Regions from separate parts of the Enterococcus sp. DIV0174 genome, predicted to be linked through region 1. Evidence: riboswitches for the same ligand, from Rfam matches in the RefSeq annotation. Region 1 holds a riboswitch; the other holds the start of a gene.
The links. A riboswitch is a leader RNA that binds a small molecule or an ion and turns the genes downstream of it on or off. The one in region 1 is predicted to bind tetrahydrofolate.
Positions count from the first base shown of each region.

Region 2: it holds a riboswitch for tetrahydrofolate, as region 1 does, so the genes downstream of both, IGJ93_RS05465 (folate family ECF transporter S component) here and IGJ93_RS10170 (folate family ECF transporter S component) in region 1, are expected to answer to the same signal.

Region 1 is NZ_CP172881.1:2,119,203-2,126,653, reverse strand. Features, by position in the region: gene rsmA (16S rRNA (adenine(1518)-N(6)/adenine(1519)-N(6))-dimethyltransferase RsmA) at 1-58, shown strand, start outside; gene IGJ93_RS10195 (hypothetical protein) at 487-1,095, shown strand; gene IGJ93_RS10190 (helix-turn-helix domain-containing protein) at 1,913-2,653, shown strand; gene IGJ93_RS10185 (hypothetical protein) at 2,671-3,183, shown strand; gene IGJ93_RS10180 (ABC transporter ATP-binding protein) at 3,466-4,575, opposite strand; gene IGJ93_RS10175 (methylglyoxal synthase) at 4,780-5,211, shown strand; THF riboswitch at 5,369-5,472, shown strand; gene IGJ93_RS10170 (folate family ECF transporter S component) at 5,509-6,045, shown strand; gene IGJ93_RS10165 (ABC transporter ATP-binding protein) at 6,094-7,451, opposite strand, start outside.
Region 2 is NZ_CP172881.1:1,119,543-1,126,993, forward strand. Features, by position in the region: gene IGJ93_RS05445 (APC family permease) at 1-410, shown strand, start outside; gene hutH (histidine ammonia-lyase) at 453-2,006, shown strand; gene IGJ93_RS05455 (YitT family protein) at 2,246-3,124, shown strand; gene IGJ93_RS05460 (formate/nitrite transporter family protein) at 3,176-3,937, shown strand; THF riboswitch at 3,947-4,045, shown strand; gene IGJ93_RS05465 (folate family ECF transporter S component) at 4,075-4,605, shown strand; gene IGJ93_RS05470 (SPJ_0845 family protein) at 5,290-5,454, opposite strand; gene IGJ93_RS05475 (hypothetical protein) at 5,588-6,916, shown strand; gene IGJ93_RS05480 (hypothetical protein) at 6,927-7,115, shown strand; gene IGJ93_RS05485 (DeoR/GlpR family DNA-binding transcription regulator) at 7,284-7,451, shown strand, end outside.

The DNA.
Region 1 (7,451 bases):
GTCATTAGAAGAATTTGCTGCATTAAGCAATGCGATGATGGCGAATAAACAAGGGTAAGAAGTATTGTTCAAAAAATAGTTATCACAGAAAAGCGGAGCAGGATGCTCGCGTTTTTCTGTGATTTTTTTATCAAGTAGGATAAAATTTGGAGGAAAATGCGTACTTATAATAGGGATAGGATGAAAAAAGCAGCACAACTAAGTCACTTTCTAAATCATCTTTCGAATGACGAAAGGATGCTTTTGAAGTAAGTTAGCAACACAATTATTTTAATTGGAAAAGAAGAATGACTTGATAGCTCTATAATAAAATTGATGAGCTGACAGACATATCCAATTTGAAAAACATTTATACGATCCAACTAAGTGAGTAAAAAAAGAATTTGTCGAAGATTGTTGGCAACTTCTTTAAGTGTCTTGACAGATACATGGAATATCAGTACAATAAACAACATCAATGTGTCAAGACACATAAGGAGAGAAAAAATGAAAAAAAATTCTGTTCGTCACTTAACTATTTCTGCACTGCTGATTGGGATGGGAATCATCATTCCTTTAGTTATGCCAAAAATCATGATTCCACCAGCATCTTTTACCTTAGCTTCGCATGTGCCATTATTCTTAGCAATGTTTTTTTCACCAGGGGTAGCTGTTGCTGTCGCTTTAGGAACAACGTTTGGGTTCTTTTTATCGACACCAGTCATTATTGCATTAAGAGCATTGTCACACATTATTTTTGCAGTAGTTGGTGCTTGGTATTTGCAAAAGAAACCTGGAATCGTCTTGAAGGATGGAAAATTTACGCTAGCAAACTGGAAATTTCAAGGCTTTAATTTTGTCATTGGGGTTATCCATTCAATTGCCGAAATGTTGGTTGTGAGTGCTTTTTACTTTATGGGTAATATGCCTGATACGTATTATTCAGAAGGTTATTTCTACACAGTATTTATTTTGATGGGAATCGGTGGATTGATTCACAGTTTGGTTGACTACAATATTGCTTACTTTGTTGCGGGCACGTTGAGCAAATATTTTGATATTCCTGTATTTACTGCAGCGAAAGAACAGGCGAGGAAGATGGAGAAGCTTGGCTAAAAATAATTGAATGAGAAAAATTGATTAGATTTAGTTATTGTTGAATTTTTCAAATACATTAGTAAAAAATAGGTAACCTAAAACAGATTTTGTTTTAGGTTACCTATTTTTGTTTAACACGTTTGGCTAGTAAGTGAGAAAAAATAGTTGTAAAATCATTTGCGCTAAAATCTTTTGATTCATCAATTGTAAAATGCTGTCATTTGGGATTGAATAAGAAAATTAGTAAGAAAAAAGAAAGTTCACTATTAGCTAAGCTTTGTTTACAACTTGAAGAATGCAAGAGCACTTACTTTTTTTTACATTAGCAATCAATTAGCTTATGGCATCTAGAAAAGAGCTGCCAAAAAAAGTGAGCGATTTAATGGAAAAATATTTTTGATTGTTCTTTTAAAATGAATTTTCGAAAAATATTTTTTCTAAAAAAAACAAATTTTAAAATAGAAAGTCTAAGATGCGTACCCAAAATTAAAAATAATAAAAAAACTTATTGAAAGCGCTATCTTTTTATGGCATAGTGTAACTGAAGGTGCCTGATAAATAAAATCGTACGATTGAATGAAGAGGTGGTTGGAATAAAAATAACTTTTATTTGGCGTGGTTGGCGTACATATTGTTGTTTAATGGCTATATAATATTGTTATTTATATGCTCAATTATCTTCCTGATTAGTCATTTAGTTCGTTTGCTATGTAAAAAAGCACCAAATGGCTACGATATGTTTTGTAGCAAGCCTACTAGCTATGAATTTTGTCTTAACTTGGTTAACAACTTCCGTTAGTCTGATTGAGACAACTATTTAATGGAGGGAACAAAAATGAGTCTAGGAGACAAACTGAAAGAAGAACGTCTAAAGAATGAGTATACGCAAGAAGATATTGCCAAAATATTGAATGTTGCACGCTCCACTGTTTCAAGCTGGGAAGTGTCGAGAACATATCCTGATCTTTCTTTCCTGATTACTTTAAGTAAATTATATGGAGTAACAGTCGATTATTTAATTAAAGATGAAGAAGAGACAATTGACAACAATCAGACAATAAAAACAATGGGTTCTTTGAATCAGAAACAAAAATATTTTGGATTTGGCTTTTTGGCTTGCTTCATCTGCGCACTGTTGATTGGCTTATTTTTTCTGAATACGGCGAATCAGAGTACAAAAAAAGAAAAAGGACAAAAAGAACCGGTCGAGTATATTATTCCTTTGACGGATATCATGGATGTTACGGTCAAAGAAATCCCTTACGGTAAAGATAATAAATATCAAGTTCCTGAAATAACTGCAAATGTAAAATTACGTGAAGGCTGGAAAGAACCGGGATGGGTTTTTCATTTTGATAATAATACGGGAGCTGCGTATATTCATCTTTCACAAAATAAAGTGTATAAAGGTGAACCTTTTCCGACCAACTATTTTCCAAAATTGAGTTTTGTCGCTGCACAGTATGTTAGGGATACCGAGTACATGGATATTCCTAAAAAGATTATCTTGATTGACGATAATACCGCAGATCCCCCAAGTACAGCAAAAGAGCAACGGGTGATTTGGGAAAAATAAAAAAGGAGTGTTTAGAAATGAAAAAATTTGTTTGTCTGGGCTTGGTTACGTTTGGAATGTTACTGTTTGGTCAGCCAGCACAAGCTGCTGAAATTACTAACGATGTGGCACCAGAATTGGGGAAAATTTACATAGATGAGCGTGAGTCTGACTTGACTGACATTCTTTGTACGACTTCTGAAGGTAGATATGTGATTAATGAGAATAAGCTCGTCTTACTAGATAAAGAAATCCCAGGTGTAACGCCTTTTATCTATCATGATGTACAGCTTTTAAGCGGTGATGTAACAGGCTACAGCTTTACGATTGCAGGAAACACTCGATATACTTACCTAACTACTAATCATAATAGTGATTGGAGTCCGAGAGCAATGATTGTAAATCAAAATGGCGCGCAAATCCAATATTGGGAAGTGTACGGGACACCAGCTTCAATCGCTGATACAACATCAGCTACTGCAACGTATTATTTCGGTTTAAGAAACTTATCTTCCAGTGCCATGAATTATGGAATGAATATGATGTTTTAAAATAAGCAAACGAGTGTCTGGAACATCATCATTTTGATGAATGTTCCAGACACTTTTTTACGAACAAATGATGTTCAAAAAGTAAATTTCTCGAAAAACAAGCCGAATAATTTCAAAAATAGGCAGAGCTATTTCCAAACTGTTTTTCTTTTTTAGAGCTGAACGCGTTTGTCACAAGCTCTTTTATCTTTTTTTGTAATCGAACAAGGCCCTAGTATTGCAAAAAAAAGAACTGCACCGTTGGTTGCGGTACAGCTCTTAAAAAGGGGGCATCAATTAAAATTAAGGTAAAGTAATCACATCTTCTGTTTCTTTATCGAAGAAATGTCCTTTATTGATATTGAAAGCAAGGTCAATCATCTCGCCTGGTTTGTGGAAATCACGTGCATCGACTTTTGAAATAAATTCAGTTGAGCCAGTTTTTGTGTAAAGCATTGTTTCTGCACCTAGTAATTCTGAAACCACAACTTCAGAATGAACGACTGCTTCTGGTGAAGCATCTAAAGCAATTTGTTCGCTATGGATGTCTTCAGGACGAATACCGAAGATGACTTCTTTGCCGTTGTAGCCTTTTTCTACTAAGATTTTATTTTTTCCTTCTGGAATGCGAAGTCTTAATCCGTGACCATCAGTAATCACACCGTCATTTAGCGTTACATTGAAGAAGTTCATTGCAGGTGAACCAATAAATCCAGCAACGAAAACATTCACTGGTGTGTCATAAACTTCTTTTGGTGAACCAATTTGTTGAATAAATCCGTCTTTCATAATAACGATTCGATCTGCCATTGTCATCGCTTCTGTTTGGTCATGGGTAACGTAGATTGTTGTTGTTTCTAAACGTTGGTGTAATTTAGCAATTTCTGCACGCATTGCTACACGTAATTTAGCATCTAAGTTTGATAAAGGTTCATCCATCAAGAAGACTTTGGCATCACGAACGATTGCACGACCTAAAGCAACACGTTGACGTTGTCCACCAGATAATGCAGCTGGTTTACGAGATAGGTATTCGGTTAGACCTAAAATTTCTGCCGCATTTTCAACCCGATTTTTGATTTCAGCTTTGTCATATTTTCTCAATTTCAAACCAAATGCCATATTATCAAAAACAGTCATATGAGGATAAAGAGCGTAGTTTTGGAAAACCATTGCGATATCACGATCTTTTGGAGCTACATCATTCATGACTTTTTCGCCAATTTTTAATTCGCCTTCCGTAATATCTTCTAAACCAGCAATCATACGTAAAGTAGTTGATTTCCCACATCCAGATGGTCCAACAAAAACAATAAATTCACGATCTTGAATATTTAGATTAAAATCAGTAACTGAATAATTTTCTGCATTATCGTATTTTTTATAAACATGTGTCAACGCCATTTCTACCATAGTAAATTCCACACTTTCTATAAGTTTTATTTGACTAAAGTATAAATGAAAGCGCTAACCTGTAACAACGGCAGAATGAACAAGAATTTGTCTGTTTTTTGGTCAGAGTGACGAAGAAGCAAAGAAAATCAAAAAAATGGTAACAAAAAATTTAAACGGTTTCCTAAGTTTGTTACACTAAAGAAAAGAAAGGAAGTGTGACTGATGAAAATTGCTTTGATTGCACATGATCGAAAGAAACCATTGATGATTAAATTAGCGACAGCTTATCAAACGATTTTAGCGAAACACGAGCTTTATGCAACTGGGACGACAGGTTTACGAATTCAAGAGGCAACTAATTTGCCAGTTCATCGTTTTAAATCAGGTCCGTTGGGAGGCGACCAACAAATTGGGGCAATGATCTCGGAAGACGAAATTGATTTAGTCATTTTCTTGAGAGATCCACTGGCAGCGCAGCCACACGAACCAGACGTAACAGCGTTGATTCGTTTATCAGATGTATACGAGATTCCTTTGGCAACCAATATTGGCACAGCTGAAGTTTTACTGCGTGGATTAGCAGCGGGATATTTAGATTTTCGGACGGTCGTTCATGAAATGGAAAAAGAAGCGATTTCAACGGAACATGAATGAATTTTCGGTATTTTATCCAATAATATGAATAAATACTAATGGAAGTTGTTGAATAGCGAACATAAAAGACGGAAATCATAGTAACATTCAGTTTTCCTGTTTGCTAGTCAATGATAATTATGTTATATTTTGTGAGGGAATTGTTTCCCAAAATAAAATCAGAGTAGGAAATAAAGCGTTAAGTGCTGGGAGGATGGGATGTTGCCACCTGGACGAAGGATAAGGGAACTTATTCGCGGTTTTATTTTCGCATTCGCTGCATATTATTGTGTAGCAGCTCTTAAAGGAGATGCTAAAATGAAAAAAAATCGATTAGACGCACGGATGATAGCGATCATGGGGCTGTTGATTGCCTTAATGGTTACTTTATCACGACTAATATCTATCGAAACACCTTTTATCAAACTCAGTGTAACATTTATTCCACAGGTCATCATGGGGATTTTATTTGGCCCTTTTTGGTCTGGTATTGGATCAGTGTTAGCTGACCTTGTCGGAATGGCATTATTTTCAAAATCAGCATTCTTTATTGGGTTTACCTTGAATGCTTTTATCGAAGGTGCGATTTACGGCTTCTTTTTCTATAGAAAAGAAATTACTTGGAAAAATGCTATCTTAGCAACACTGAGTGTCACGTTGATTATCAATTTGATTTTGACGCCACTTTGGCTAGCTTTGATGTATCATGTCCCACTGTTTAGTTGGGTCGTTTGGGCACCACGATTGTTGAAAACAGTTATTTGGATCCCGCTTCAATCAATTGCAATTTACTATGTTGGACGAAGTATTCCTTATAAAAAGATTTTGCAAAGTCTAACAGTTCGCACGAAATAAAAATAAAAAAACAGGCAATCTTCCCATCCCAGAAGATTGCCTGTTTTTTTATTGATGTGTAAATTGTGCTTGATAAAGTTGATTGTAGTAACCAGCTTTTTTTAATAATTCATCATGTGTACCCATTTCAACGATTTCACCATGATCCATGACCAGAATTTGGTCCGCATTTTTAATAGTGGAAAGTCGGTGCGCAATTACAAAGCTGGTTTTCCCTTCCATCATTGTCAAGAAGGCTTGTTGGATTTTCTTTTCGGTTAGCGTATCAACAGAACTAGTTGCTTCATCTAAAATCAGCATGGGCGGGTTACTAATCATCGTTCGTGCAATCGTTAATAGTTGTCGCTGACCATCGGAAATTTTTAGTCCTTGACCACCGATTTTGGTTGAAAGTTTTTCTGGTAGTCGCTCGACAAATTCATACATATAGGCAGCTTTTAATGCTTCATTGATTTCCTCATCACTAGCACTTGGATTGCCATAGCGAAGGTTCGCACGTAAGGAACTGTCAAATAGCCAAGTGTCTTGTAAAACCATACCAAAGCTTTTGCGCAAAGTCGTTCGTTTGATGTCACGGAGATTGTGACCATCAATCAGAATCCTTCCGCTAGTGGTATCATAAAATCGCATTAAAAGATTGACCAGCGTTGATTTCCCGGCACCTGTTTTTCCGACGATTGCAATTGTTTGCCCAGGTTTTGCTTTGAAATTAAAGTCTTCAATCAAACGCTGATTTGGATCATATGAAAACGAAACGTGTTCAAAAACGACTTCTCCTTTGATTGTGTTGGGATCCAAAGCAAACGCATTAGGGGCGTCAGGTGTCTCTTCGGGCTGATCAATCAACTCGAACGCTCGATCCAATCCAGCAAAGGCCGTTTGAATTTGCGTAGTGATTCCAGATAATTCGATAAAAGGCTTAGAAAATTGACTCGAATAGATGGTAAAACTGGAAATAACACCAACGGTAATTGCTGACCCGCTTCGTAAAGCAAGCAAGCCGCCAACTAAACCAATTGACAGATAAGCTAAATGATCGACAAAACGGGAAGAAGGATTTGTCAAAGAAGAAGAAAATTGAGCACGCTGTCCCTTGACGTAAAGTTCTTGATTCAATGTTTCAAATGCCTGTTGACTAGCTGTTTCTTGTTGAAAAGCTTTTACGATTTTTTGATTTCCAATACGTTCAGTCACAAATCCGGAAATGTCACCAATAATTTTTTGCTGTTGATTAAAGTCGTTTTGGGAAGAACGTGCGACCAGAAAACTGACTAAAAAGATAATCGGGGTGGCACATAAAACGACAACTGTTAGCAACGGACTCAAATGAATCATAAAGATAAAAGATAAAATGATGATCGCAACGCCAGAAAATAATTGATTGAAGGCTGCTGCAATGGCGATAG
Region 2 (7,451 bases), 1.0 Mb from region 1:
ATGGTGCTTCCATTTCAGACGAAGGATTATTGCCGAAAGTTATTGCAAAGAAAAATGCTAAAGGAGCACCGATTGTCGCCATTATTGTATCCGGGTTAATTACGATTGGCTTTTTATTAAGTGGTTCATTTGAACAATTGGCTGAATTGAGTGTGGTTTTCCGTTTCTTCCAATATATTCCCACAGCTTTGGCGCTGATTTGGCTTAGACGGAAAAAGATGGATACTGTACCAGCCTTTAAGCTACCTCTAGGACCGATTATCCCTGTTATCTCCATTGCGGTGAGTATTTGGATGGTAGCAGCAGCTAATCCATTCAACCTAATTGCTGGGTTAGTCGGAGTGATTGTTGCCAGTCTTCTCTATTTTGTGATCAATAAAGGAAGTAGACCTGGAACAACACCAGAGTAGAAATGTTGAATATAAGCGAATGAAAATTGGAGGATATTAGACATGAAAGCGGATGAAGAAACAATTATTTTAGATGGTAAAAGTTTGACATTGGAAGATGTGGTTGCCGTTGCAAGAAGAAATGTCCAAGTGAGCATCGCAGAAAGCGCAGAAGAAGCGGTCAACCGCTCTCGGAAAATCATTGACGACATCGTAACCGAAAAAAGAGTGGTATATGGGGTAAATACAGGGTTCGGTTCATTATGTAATGTGAGCATTTCCCAAGAAGACACAGCACAGCTACAAGAAAATCTTATTCGGACACACGCTGCTGGTTTTGGGGATCCTTTTGCAGAAGATGTCGTTCGTGCAATCATGCTGATTCGCGTGAATTCACTTGTGAAAGGCTATTCTGGTATTCGATTAAGTACGGTAAAAGCACTGATGACCATGTTAAATAAAGGAGTTCATCCATTTATCCCAGAAAAAGGTTCACTAGGTGCTTCTGGAGATTTGGCGCCATTAGCACACATGGTGATGCCTTTACTCGGTCTTGGAAAAGCTTACTACAAAGGAGAATTATTGCCAGGTAAAGTGGCAATGGAGAAGGCTGGATTAGCCATTATTCAATTGAGTGCAAAAGAAGGTCTTGCATTCATTAATGGAACAACTGTTTTAACGGCTGTGGGTGCGCTAGCAACGTACGATTCAATCGAGTTGTTGAAACTTTCAGATATTGCAGGAGCACTTTCTTTAGAAGTACATGGGGGAATATCTAGCCCGTTTGAAGAAGACCTACACACCATTCGTCCACAAAGCGGACAGTTAGCAACTGCTAGAAACATTCGTCGGTTGATTGAAGGAAGTGGTTATATCACAGAGGCAACCCCTGATCATGTGCAAGATCCGTATACTTTACGCTGTATGCCACAAATCCATGGTGCTAGTAAAGATTCTGTCGCGTACGTGAAAGAGAAAGTTGAAATTGAGATTAACTCAGTGACCGATAATCCAATCATTACACGTGATGGAAAAGTAATTTCTGGTGGGAATTTCCACGGAGAACCAATGGCGCAACCATTTGATTTTCTAGGAATTGCCGTAGCTGAAATAGGGAATGTGTCGGAACGTCGTGTGGAACGATTAGTAAACAAACAACTAAGTAAACTCCCTTCTTTCTTAGTTAAATATCCTGGATTAAATTCCGGATTTATGATTACGCAATACGCTTGTGCTTCCTTAGTTTCTGAAAATAAAATCTTAGCACATCCAGCAAGTGTAGACTCTATCCCATCTTGTGAAAATCAAGAAGACTTTGTTAGTATGGGAACAACTGCTGCACGAACTGCCGCAGAAATCTTACTGAATTCTAGACGTGTGGTAGCAACTGAAATAATGGCGGCCTGTCAGGCAATAGATATCCGCGGTTATCAAGACAAACTAGGAAAAGGAACACAGGCTGCTTATCAAGCATTCCGCCAATTCGTGGCATTTATTGAACATGATAAAGAAATTGAAATGTATGAGGAATTAAACAAGGCAACAGAAGTCATGATTCATGGCGATTTATTATCTGCTGTAGAAAAAGAAGTAGATTTAGCTATTCAATTTAGCTAGTTGATTAACCAGATTGATGAGTGGAACCAGTAGAAAGAAAAGGTTGCTTCAGTCTTCTCTACTGGTTTACACTTTTTGTTTTCCTACAGCAATGCATTCTTGAATGAGGAGGCTGACATATGAAGTACCAAAAGCAAAAGAAAACAGCAGGTATTTGCTAGGTGAATCTGAAAAATGGCCATTTGTTGAAAATAAAGCACGTGAAGTCTTCAATGAGGAAATGAAGGAAGTGTAGCAGCATGTTTCAGGCAAAACAAGAAAAGTTTTGGCAAGATTTGGTAACAAAAGTAACTATCGCGTTAATCTATGCATTCTTATATTCGATAGCCCTTAACTTTTTTTGGCAACCGGGACATATTTATGCAGGCGGATTGACTGGGATTGCGCAAATTCTTTCTACTTTATTTGATCGAACTGGAGGATTTACGTTGTCTATTTCGGTTATCTATTATTTGTTGAATGTTCCGATGTTTATCTTAGCATGGGTTAAGATAAATAAAAAATTTGTCTTTTTTACAGTAATCTCTGTAACTTTTGCTTCTTTTGCTATTTCAATGGTTCCAACGGTTTCGCTAACGAATGACCCCATCATTTGTGCTATTTTTGGTGGAGTTATCAATGGATTTTCTTTAGGTTTAGCATTGAAATATGGAATTGCTACCGGAGGAATGGATGCACTTATTATTACACTTAGACAACATACTGGACGAAGTGTTGGTGCAATCTCAATGGGAATTAACGGGCTAATTATTTTGACTGCAGGTTATCTGTTTGGCTGGCCTTATGCATTTTATAGTTTGCTTGCTATTTTTGTCAGTGGAAAGGTAACTGATTTAGTCTATGTCAAGCATCAAAAAGTTCAAGTTATGGTGATTACGCAACAGCCAAACCACGTCATCCCAGAATTACAAAAGGTTTTGAAGCGGGGAATTACGGTCATTCCCCAAGGATATGGTGCTTATGATTATCGTGCCCAAACAATTTTGATTACAGTCATTACTTTTTATGAGATGGAGCTTTTAGCAAAAATCATGAAAGAAGTTGATCCAAAAGCGTTTGTTAGTGTCTCGCAAGACATTAAAATTCTAAGTCACTTTGAAGAATTAGATATATTATAAATGAATCATTAAAATAGAAAATCAGTTTTTGAAGGTTGAGGAGATAGGTCGATGTTAAATCCAAATGAAATTCTACAACACAGTATTCGGATGGGGAGTCAAAAAATTGAAAAAACTCTTTTAGCAAAGCTAATCTTGGGGTTCATCGGGGGTGCAATGATTTCATTGGGATATCTGGCATATTTTCGTGTATCTGCATCAATTTCTGTTGAGTTCCCAAGCCTTGCAAGTCTGGTGGGAGCAAGTGTGTTTCCAGTTGGACTGATTGTCATCTTATTAGCAGGTGGTGAATTAGTCACAGGAAATATGATGGCAGTTAGCTGTGCATTTTTTGCAAAAAAAGTGACACTAAAGGAATTAATAAGTAATTGGGGAGTCATTACACTTGCGAATATTGTGGGTGCCATTTTTGTCGCCTATTTTTTTGGTCACTTTGTCGGGTTAACTCACACCGGTGTTTTTCAAGAACAAGTAATCAATGTTGCCCAGCATAAAGTAGAGAGTTCATTTTTTCAAGCTTTTGTTTCAGGTATTGGCTGTAACTGGTTTGTGGGTCTTGCTTTATGGTTAGGTTATGGAGCAAAGGATACAGCTGGGAAAATTTTAGGGATCTGGTTTCCGGTGATGGTTTTTGTCGCCATTGGATTTCAACACAGTGTGGCAAATGCGTTTGTCATTCCAGCAGCCATTTTTGAAAGCAGTGGGACTTGGCTGGACTTTATTCAGAACTTTATTCCCGTTTATTTAGGAAATATTGTTGGCGGATCTGCATTTGTTTCCGGATTCTACTATCTAAGTTATACTCATCATTAAATAAAAAATAACAGAGTAGAGGACAAAGCGTTAAGTGTCATAAGAGATGGGATGTTGCTCTATGAACGAAGAATAAGTATTCGCGGTTTTGCCCTCGCATTCGCTGCATGAATTTTTGTGTAGCAGCTCTAGAGGAGATGCTCGTAATGAATAAATTAAATGTACACGCTCTGACAACCATTAGTTTACTAATTGCTCTGATGGTTCTATTGTCTCAAGTATTTGGCTTTGAAACACAGTTAATAAAAATAACCTTTGATTTTATCCCCGAAGTAGTTATGGCGTCTCTGTTTGGTCCTTTTTGGACGGGCGTAGGTGCGTCTGTTGCAGATATCATAGGAAATACTTTGTTAGGGAAAGCGCCATTCTTTATCGGCTTTACACTTAACGCATTTATTGGTGGCTGTGTCTATGGTTTCTTCTTTTATAAAAAAAGTGTCACACTTAAAAATGCCTTTTTTTGTGTGTTGGTGAACACCTTGATTATTAGCCTGTTTTTGACACCATTATGGCTGTCCATAATGTATGATATTCCTTTCACGGATGGAAAACTTTGGGCCGTTCGTTTAATCAAAGCAGTTGTGATGTTGCCAATTCAAACGAGTCTTATCTTCTTCTTTGGTAATGCCATTCCAATAAGAATAATTGGTAAGCGATTCGTTTCGTAAAAAATAGAATGAATGACACTTCGTAAGCGTAGATACCTTAGATGAATGCCTGTCTTTTAAGCCAAATTATTTGGCTGATCTTACCTATCGTATAGGAAGCATGTATCAAAATTCTGGTAGCTACTCTTTTTGTTTTGATTCTTTTGGATTAGAGTGCAGGAGAAGACGTTTGAGAAAAATAAAATTTCTTTTATCGTCAGAAAGGGCATGAAAAAATAGGAACTTACTTCGAGGTCACTCATCGATATAGCTGATTTGGATAGGCGTTGTATCGAGGATGACTAAACTTTCCTATCAATTAGCTATATCGTTTTTATTCATTAGATGAATAGATGGGTGAGGAGATATAGTGATGGAGAATAAAGAAAAATTAATCAATTGGAAAAAAAGTGAAGAGAATCAAAAAAATTCAAGATTGGGATTTTTCTTATCTTGAACGATGAGCGACAATTTTTTTTAAAAATAGAAAAAACTTTCTTCAGAGAAAATGAGCACAAAAAAATAGGACCCGAATAAAAAGATGATTTCAATTTTCTAACAGAAAATTGAAATCATCTTTTTTGAATCAACGAATGCTGTTTTTATCATTTAATTGTTTCTCTATATGAACCGAATCAGTCAGAAATAAGTTTCTTTTGTTTCGACTTCCATTGACTAAAAAACGCGATAGCTTCTTTTTTGTTTTTACTTCTTTGGTTTAGCAGCTTTGTTCGCTTTTTTTGTGTCAGGAGTTTCTGGTTTTAAAAAACGGTTGATCTCTTCGTTAGAAGCTACTTTTTTCTCTGGATCCACTGCGAATGACTCGAAAAGTTTGTCGAGATTATCTGTACGTTCGAATTTTAGTCCCATTTTTATCACCTCATTGATAGTGTACCATGTAATTCTTAAAAATCTACTATATTTTATGAAGTCGAAAAATTTTGGTTTTTGGCGTTTGTTAGTTATAATTAGATTATAAAAAGATTTGAAAGAGGTGAGAAAAATGTTTGGCGAAGAAAAACTATTGATGACTATCCAGATGAACCACCTAGAGGAACGTGACAAAATCCAAGAAATAACTGATTGGGGTATACTTATTCGTTTATTGATCCAGCCGACATTTTTTCGACCTTTTCATGAAGCAACTGAATCCTTTCATTTGAAAAAATTTCAATTGGCATTGGAGTTAGCGGTAGAGAATGAACAAATTTTTTTCGTAGTTGGAAACGAAGAAAATGAATGCAGCTTTCATTATGAAAATCAGCAACTATTAATTAAAAATGTGATTGATAAACAAGTCTTTAATGAAAAAGAAGCATTGATTCATGACTATCTTCGTATGAAAATGGCAACTCATGGTGTATTTGCTTATTTACGTGCCTATAGTGAATTCTTGGCACACAATACAAAAGAAATTGAGCGACGAACATTATTTGAGACACAAGAAGAAATTGGTAGCCTCCCTAAGATGAAAGGGCAGGAAGGAGAAGTGATCGTTGATTGTAATCATTTTGCTGGCTATGATTTATTTTATCGCGGATTGTGCCTGACTTCTTGTTGGGAGATGTATTACAGTGCGGCTTACTTCAAAGTTATTCCAAAACCAATTTTTCTTGATGTTCAGCAAGTGGAAAGTATTACTGAACTAGAGAATCAGGTATTGAAGATCCAGCTTTACAAAAATCCATTTAATTGGCGAAAAAAAGAGAATCTTCGTTTTCAAGCTTATTATCGTGACCAGTTAGGTTTTGATCACTTGGCTTGGGATAACGGTGTTGGCTTACTGAAAGAACCATTTATTGAATATGCATACACTGATCGAGTAATCCAGTCCGTCCAGTATCAAAATCAAAATATGCAACCTGTACCAAAAAAAGCTGCAACTTTCTTTGTCACAAGAAGCTATGATATCGAACAAAATCAGTATCGTGAACGTCGTGTAAAAGGAGCGTTAAATGCGCAAGCTTATTTTCCTTGGGTTGATGAAAACCGTGCGCAAATGATGTGTTACAAAATGATTGATCCAACTGTCGCAATGGACGAAGGAATTCAAGCCTATTGCTATTACATTCGTGAATATTTGGAAGTAGAAGTCCAAGATGAAAAGTATCAAGATTATCAAGTGGTTTTGAGATTATATGTACCTCCTGAAGCTTTAGCGAATTTACCAATTGCTGAAATGAAGCAGCAATTAGCAGATATCCAAATAAGCCGACAGAAAAAGAAAAAAGGAACCATCTTCTTTGATTTGAAAAAAGGGGACAATCATTTAAGGGTCGTTTTCTTAGATTATCGTAAATTAGAAGCATTAACAACTATACAGAGAGCATGAGGTGGAAAAAATGGATAAAAAATTATATTATCGTGTGATGGGTCCGACAGTCGTATTAGCTGCATTGGTTTTATTTATCCCAAATTTCTCAATTCGTTCGTTGGTTGGCTTTTTGATTATGTTTTCTGGCTTGGGTATGTATTACCGATTATCAAGAAAAGTGAAAGTTCAAGCAATTTATACCAAGAAAGACCAATAAAGAATAGTAACGTTAGGAGAGTTATCTGTAGGATGACTCTCTTTTTTTCGGTTTTTTTCAAAAAATGTGCTGATTGAACGTTTTAGAAGTATAGTGATTGTTTTTGGATGTTTTGTGTTGCAAGCAAATAATTATTATGTTAATATTTGTCGTGAGGAGGTTGTGGAAATGCTTACAGAAGAACGCAGACAGAAAATTTTAGACTTGTTAGAGCAACACAAAATTGTTAAATCGCAAGATCTTGTAACCTTGTTAGATGCATCTGAGTCCACTATTCGCCGTGATTTACAAGAGTTGGAGAACGAAGGTTTTTTAGAAAGAATTCATGGTGGTGCA